DNA from 3 places in the Planococcus beijingensis genome. Region 2 is predicted to be linked to each of the others. Evidence: riboswitches for the same ligand, from Rfam matches in the RefSeq annotation. Region 2 holds a riboswitch; each other region holds the start of a gene.
What was found. A riboswitch is a leader RNA that binds a small molecule or an ion and turns the genes downstream of it on or off. The one in region 2 is predicted to bind S-adenosylmethionine.

Region 1: linked by a shared signal. The riboswitch ahead of sat (sulfate adenylyltransferase) and the one ahead of mtnK (S-methyl-5-thioribose kinase) in region 2 are both predicted to bind S-adenosylmethionine.
Region 3: linked by a shared signal. The riboswitch ahead of IRE19_RS15900 (phosphoadenylyl-sulfate reductase) and the one ahead of mtnK (S-methyl-5-thioribose kinase) in region 2 are both predicted to bind S-adenosylmethionine.

Annotation. Positions count from the first base shown of each region.
Region 1 covers NZ_JADHDZ010000007.1:157,694-159,962, forward strand. The annotation lists gene sat (sulfate adenylyltransferase) at 1-1,017, opposite strand, end outside; SAM riboswitch class I at 1,153-1,259, opposite strand; gene IRE19_RS15925 (NAD(P)-binding protein) at 1,522-2,154, shown strand; gene IRE19_RS15930 (YehS family protein) at 2,189-2,269, opposite strand, start outside.
Region 2 covers NZ_JADHDZ010000003.1:341,892-344,160, forward strand. The annotation lists gene mtnK (S-methyl-5-thioribose kinase) at 1-954, opposite strand, end outside; SAM riboswitch class I at 1,029-1,182, opposite strand; SAM riboswitch class I at 1,426-1,535, shown strand; gene mtnW (2,3-diketo-5-methylthiopentyl-1-phosphate enolase) at 1,611-2,269, shown strand, end outside.
Region 3 covers NZ_JADHDZ010000007.1:152,616-154,884, reverse strand. The annotation lists gene cysQ (3'(2'),5'-bisphosphate nucleotidase CysQ) at 1-555, shown strand, start outside; SAM riboswitch class I at 702-818, shown strand; gene IRE19_RS15900 (phosphoadenylyl-sulfate reductase) at 975-1,688, shown strand; gene cobA (uroporphyrinogen-III C-methyltransferase) at 1,773-2,269, shown strand, end outside.

The DNA of each region.
Region 1 (2,269 bases), on a different contig from region 2:
CGGGCACGTCTTGGCTGTTGCCATGTTCTCACATGCATTGCAGTAGAACGAATGCTCAAATTTAAAGATTTGGATGCCCAGTTCTTCTTCAAACTGGCTGATGAACTCCTGTGCTTCGTATGTGCCGTAATAGTCGCCGACCCCTGCATGGTCGCGGCCGACAATGAAATGTGTGCAGCCGTAATTCTTGCGGACAATGGCATGAAGAACCGCTTCTTTTGGCCCTGCATAACGCATTGCTGCTGGATAGATCGCGAGGCGTGCTCTATCTGCCGGATAGTAATGCTTCAAAATGACCTGGTAACTTTCCATCCGCACTGCCGCTGAAATGTCATCCGATTTCGTTTCACCCACCAATGGGTTCAATAATAAGCCGTCGACTACTTCCAGTGCTGCTTTCTGAATGTATTCATGTGCACGGTGCACCGGGTTGCGCGTTTGGAAACCGACAATCGTCTTCCAGCCAAGTTCTTGGAACAACTGGCGCGTTTCAACCGGATCCAAGTGGAATTCCTCGAATTCGCTGTGGTCTGGTCGATTCAATAAAGTAATCGGGCCAGCTAGGTAAACATCGCCGCGTTCGTATAATTTCTTCACGCCGGCGTGTGCTTTTTCTGTTGTTCCGTAAATTTTCTGTGCTTCCAATTGCTTGTCATATGCGTATTTTTCCGTCAGTTCGATTGTTCCGTAAATGACGCCGTCTTCGCCTTTTAAAGCAATTTCATCGCCGACCTGATAGCTGTCCGCTTCTTCTGCCGTAACCGACAGCGTAATCGGAACACTCCAAACCGTTCCATTGCTGAGACGGGATGTATGTACCACACTTTCATAATCTTTTTGGCTGAGGAAGCCGGTCAACGGACTGAAGCCGCCGATGCCGATCAATTCCAAATCCGAGATTGCCCAATCCGAAATGAATAAAGAAGGAAGCGACTCTGCATTTTTCAATGCCTTTTCTCTTTCACTGCCCGTCACCTGTCTGTTTACCAAATTTCCACCGTGTGCTTTGCTTGTCATTTCATTACCTCCAAGGTTAGTTTTATGTACTGTCGTCTATTTCAAAAACGTTCTGAAACCAAATCTCCAAGGCGTTCGGACAAAAAGAAAAGGACCCTCTTCGACAAGAAGAAGGTCCGAAAAAACAAAACGATCTTCTTATCTTCTAGGCTATTGAAAGCCTATTGGAGTTAGCACCGTTTCCTTAAAGGAGGGTTGCTGAGACATCAAAGGGCCAATCCCTCCGTCTCTCTTGATAAGAACGCATATTCAATTTTCATTTGAATTGTTTGAAATATTTGATTTTACAAAGTATATAATAGACTATTCCCAGTGTCAAACTATGTTTTAAGTTTTTTATTTTTTTCTATACCGAAAAGTTGGTCTATCAACAGGTGATGGATAAAAAAATATTTTTGTGATGAAAAAAATGAAATCTGAATTACCAGGATGAATTGAATAGCGACCGCAAAACGCATGGAGATTATTTTTGGTAATATTAAAAGAGTTGAGGAGGCGGATAAGATGACGGTGATTCCGATCATGATTGAAATGAAAGGAAAAAAAGTGATTGTTGTAGGTGGAGGGCGCATCGCGAAGCGCAAGCTGAGTGGTTTGGTGGATAGCGGAGCAGAGCTGTTGGTCATCAGTCCGGTGGCCGATCCTGCCATAATCGCTTGGGATGATGAAGGTAAAATTCTCTGGAAGCAGAAATGTTTCGAGCCAGGGGATGCCGAAGAAGCTTTCATGATGATCATCGCCACCGATGATCCGGCTACAAACGCAGAGTCCAGAAAAGCTGCACCTTCCAATTGCCTAGTGAACGCCTCTGATGAAGCGGAAGCTGGCAATATCCATTTTCCAGCTCATGTCAAAAGGGGAAAATTGAGCATCGCAGTTTCTACAAACGGCGCCAGCCCGATGCTGGCAAAGAAAATCAAGCAAGATCTGCAGTCTCAGTTTGATGAAAGTTATGAACAATACCTAGATTTTCTTTTTGAAGCAAGACAGCTTCTAAAGAAAACAATGATTCCACAAAACGCAAAAGAAGAATACCTCCGTGGCTTTCTGGATGAATCCTTTTTACAAGTTGCGTCACAAGAAGCGTCACTCCGGGAATTGCGGCTTTTGATGAATAAAAAAAAGGACTTGGAATAATTCATTCCAAGTCCTTTTGAGCTGATAAAGAGCGTTAACTTCTGTACTTGATCGCCAAGCCTTTCAAGAAATTGCGCGCATAGCGGTCTCCGCATTCTTTGTAGTTTTTATGTCC
Region 2 (2,269 bases):
ATATCCTTCGGTCTCCTTGAACGATTCAACGCTCTGCGTTTGCCACAGTTCCGTAAATGAAGAAGCGAATACTTCCCATGTTTTTTCAATGTGGGCTACGATTTCCTGGCGATCCTCGCCTTCCCGTGTAATCGTTTGGAAAATCAAGTTGGCCAGAAACAATCCGACATCAAAGCCGATCGGGCCGTAAAAGCCGAACTCCGGATCAATGACTTTCGTTTCGGCCGGCCCCGCAAAAATACTGCCGGTGTGAAGGTCTCCGTGAAGCAGCGCTTCCGCTTCAGTCAAGAAACTCTTCTTCAATTTCGCCACTTCCAGCTGCAGTTTGCGGTCGTTCCAAATCGCTTCTGCTGCTGCCTGCAGCTGCGGTTCGTAATCATTGGTGTCAACATCGAAGAATGGATCGGTAAAAATCAGGTCTTCTGTGATTTTGCATAGCTCCGGATTGGAAAACTCAGCAGCCAATCGTTTTTTCTCAAAAGGATGCAGCCCGTAATCAGAAGTGTGGAATAAGGTCTGGGCCAGGTATTCGCCGATATCCTGTGACAGCCTTGGAAATTGCCGGCCGTTGATCAAGCCTTCCCGCGCAATTTCGAGATGCGATAAATCTTCCATCACCGTTATAGCCAATGCTTCGTCCGTTGCATGGACGGCCGGCACCAAAGACGGCACAAACTCGCCGTGCTTCTTCAGAACATTGGCTTCGATCGTCGCACGCTTCAATGTCAGCGGCCAACTTTCGCCGATGACTTTGGCATATGGCAAAGCCTGCTTGATGATCAGCCGCTTGCCTGTGGCTTCCTCTTCAATTTGAAAAACATAATTTAGATTGCCGTCGCCGATTTCCCGGCACGTCAAGTGAGCTGTATGATCAAATGCTTGAATCGCTTTCGCCAATTCGATGGCAGCTTCTTCGGTTAATGCTTTATAGGTGGTTGGAGCCGTAAGTGTCATGGTCAATCTCCCTTTCTCTGCAATATAAAAAGCCTCTTTCCAAAAGAAAGAGGCCAGAATAAGAGATCCCATGCCTCTTATCTTTCAGAAAATAAATTTCTGATGGAATTAGCACCGTGCCTTACAGGATATTCATCCTGGCGCCAAAGCGCCCCGTCTCACAACGGTATTACGGTCGGTTGCTGGGCGTCATCGGGCCAAAATCCCTCTGCCAGCTCTTGATAAGAGTACTGCTTATCGTGCTATTAAGTTCTGAAATGAATCCTATCACGATTCAGAATTGACTGTCAATCACATTTTTTAAATAAAAACAATTTTGCAACAATGCTGTTGACAGATTTCTGTGCACATGAAATAATCAGAATTACTTTACTCTATTAAAGCAGCTCTACCATTTCGAATGATCATTTCTTTTTACGCTGAGATTCTATAAGTAGGACCAGCCCAAAAAACTTACCCAATTTCATATCTTTCTTATTCAGAGCAGGTGGAGGGACAAGCCCTATGATACCCGGCAACCGGTCCAATGGTGGACACGGTGCTAATTCTTGCAGCCAGAACCGATGGCTGAAAAATAAGAAGTTGTTAAAGCCCTTAACCTCTTCTTATTTGAAGAGGTTTTTTATTTTTTAAAATTGCATGGGAGTGTTGAATACATGAGCATCTTGACTGCTACTTATCAATTATACGGAAAGCCTGGTTCTTTTGAGAAAAAGGCGGAAGGCATCGCTTTAGGTCTGACGATCGGCTCCTGGACCGATTTGCCGCTCCTTGAACAGGAGCAGCTGAAACATCATAAAGGAAACGTCGTTTCCATTAAGGAATTTGAAGAAATCAACCATCCATTGAAACCCGAACTGGTCAAAGCGGAAGTTGCTGTCGCTTATCCGTCCGCCAATTTCTCTGCTGATCTTCCGGCCATCTTGACCACGGTTTTCGGAAAATTGTCATTGGACGGAGAAGTGAAGTTAGTGGATCTGGATTTCAGCCACGACTTACTCAGCCATTTTCCCGGTCCACGCTTCGGCATTGAAGAAATCCGCAACACACTTGGCGTAGCCGGACGGCCGCTTCTGATGAGCATATTCAAAGGCGTCATCGGCCGCGATCTGGATTTTCTGTCTGCTCAATTGCGTGAACAGGCATTGGGTAGAGTGGACTTGGTCAAAGACGATGAAATTTTATTCGACAATCCGCTGACCCCATTTGAAAAACGCATCACCACTGGTAAGGACGTGCTGACAAGCGTTTATGAAGAAACAGGCCATCGTACGCTTTATGCGGTGAACTTGTCAGGACGAACTTCCGCACTGAG
Region 3 (2,269 bases), on a different contig from region 2:
CTGGTGGATCCACTCGACGGCACGAAGGAATTCATCAAACGCAATGGTGAGTTCACCGTCAACATCGCTTTAATAGAAGAGAACTATCCGGTTTTGGGTGTGATTTACGTGCCGGCCATGGATGTTTTCTACTACGGTGAAGAAAACAGCGGCGCATTTAAATTGGAAGCTGCTTCAGCTGGAAATTTTGAAAAAGCCGATGAATTATTCGAGGGAAGCATTCTGTTGACTGCAAAAAAAGCTTTAGACCGGACTCGAATCGTAACAAGCCGTTCGCATATGTCCGCTGAAACACAGGAATTCATCGATCGGATAAACGACGATAGCCAACCAATCGAACAGATATCGGCAGGCAGTTCACTGAAGTTTTGTCTGGTAGCAGAAGGGGGAGCGGATTATTACCCCCGCTTTGCGCCGACTATGGAATGGGATACGGCAGCCGGCCAGGCGATTGTCGAAGCAGCTTGCGGAGTTGTGCAGAGCGTTAAAGACCAAACCCGCTTTTCCTACAACAAAGAAAGCCTGAAGAATGGCTGGTTTTTGGCAAGAATATAAAAAGCTTGAGGCTAGTGAATGAAGAAAATGGAAACTCTTTATTGCAGAAAGTAAATAAATGATATTTTCAGAGTTTTATTGACAGCTATCTTTTATTGCTATAGTATTTAGAGAAATTATTAAAACCAAGTAATCTTATAAGGTATTTCTTATCGTGAGAGGTGGAGGGACTGGCCCTTTGAAGCCTCGGCAACAAGTTCTGGTTTTGACCGGATACACTGTGCCAATTCCAGCAGGTTCCATTGGGATCTGGAAGATAAGAAGACAGGCCCCGCAAACTGCGAATTGGTACCCTCTCTTCTTGTTCCATTGGAAGAGGGGGTTTTTTATTTTAGTGGCACGGAGGAATATCCAACCAACGGGACTGCTTACTGAAAATCTTTAATTCAATATATAGAAGTTTAAAGGAGGAAGTTAGGATGAGCCACGCTGTTTCGTACGAGCAATTTACTGGAGATCCATTTAAAGATTTGGCACCGACCGATCTCTTGAAAGGGGCTGCTGATATTCTGCAATGGGCCTATGAATCCTATGGAGAGAATATTGTCTATGCTTGCAGCTTTGGGGCAGAAGGCATGGTGCTGATTGATTTGATCTCCAAGGTGAAAAGCGATGCCGAAGTGGTGTTTCTCGATACCGACGTCCACTTCAACCAAACTTATGAACTGATTGAACGCGTCAAGAAGCGCTACCCGAAATTGAATATCCGGATGAAAAAGCCAGAATTGACGTTAGAAGAGCAAGCCAGCCAGTTCGGTGATGAACTATGGAACAGCCAGCCGGATAAATGCTGTGATATCCGCAAGGTCAAGCCGTTGGAACAAACACTTTCGGGTTCACAGGCTTGGATTTCAGGCCTTAGAAGAGAGCAGTCAGCCAGCCGCAGCAAGACGGATTTCATCAACAAGGACAACCGGTTCAAGTCGGTTAAAGTTTGTCCGCTGATTCATTGGACATGGGACGATGTTTGGCAGTATATCCAATTGAATGGCCTGGAATACAACATTCTGCATGACGAAGGTTATCCAAGCATCGGCTGCAAGCATTGCTCTTTTGCAGTGACGACTGATGGAGACAGCCGCGACGGCAGATGGAAAGGCTTTGCGAAAACTGAATGTGGCCTGCATACATAATGAGGCCGGCAATAGAGTAAATTACCGATCAGAAAATGGCATAATCATCGTTTCTCTGGTTGAAAAAAGGAGTCTAGGAAGCTTATGAAAAAAGTCTATTTAGTGGGTGCAGGTCCAGGCGACCTTGATTTGATTACAGTGAAAGGGTTGAAAGCCATTCAGAAGGCTGATGTCATCCTTTATGATCGCTTAATAAACCAGGAATTGCTGGACGAAGCGAAAGAACATGCCCAATTGATTTATTGCGGCAAAAAACCCGATAACCATTCCTTGAAGCAAGAAGAAATCAACGAGCTGCTTTGCCGGTTCGCATTGCAGGGAAAAGTCGTCACACGTTTAAAAGGAGGCGATCCTTTCGTCTTCGGCAGAGGCGGGGAAGAAGCAGAGGCATTGGTGGACCACAATATCCCGTTTGAAATTGTTCCAGGTATCACAGCGGGCATTGCAGCGCCGGCTTACGCTGGAATCCCGGTCACTCACCGTGATTACAGTTCTTCCGTAGCCTTTATTTCAGGAGTCAGCAAAGTGGGCGTCGACCAGGATGAATACTGGGAACATGTCGTCAAAAGCATGGATACGTT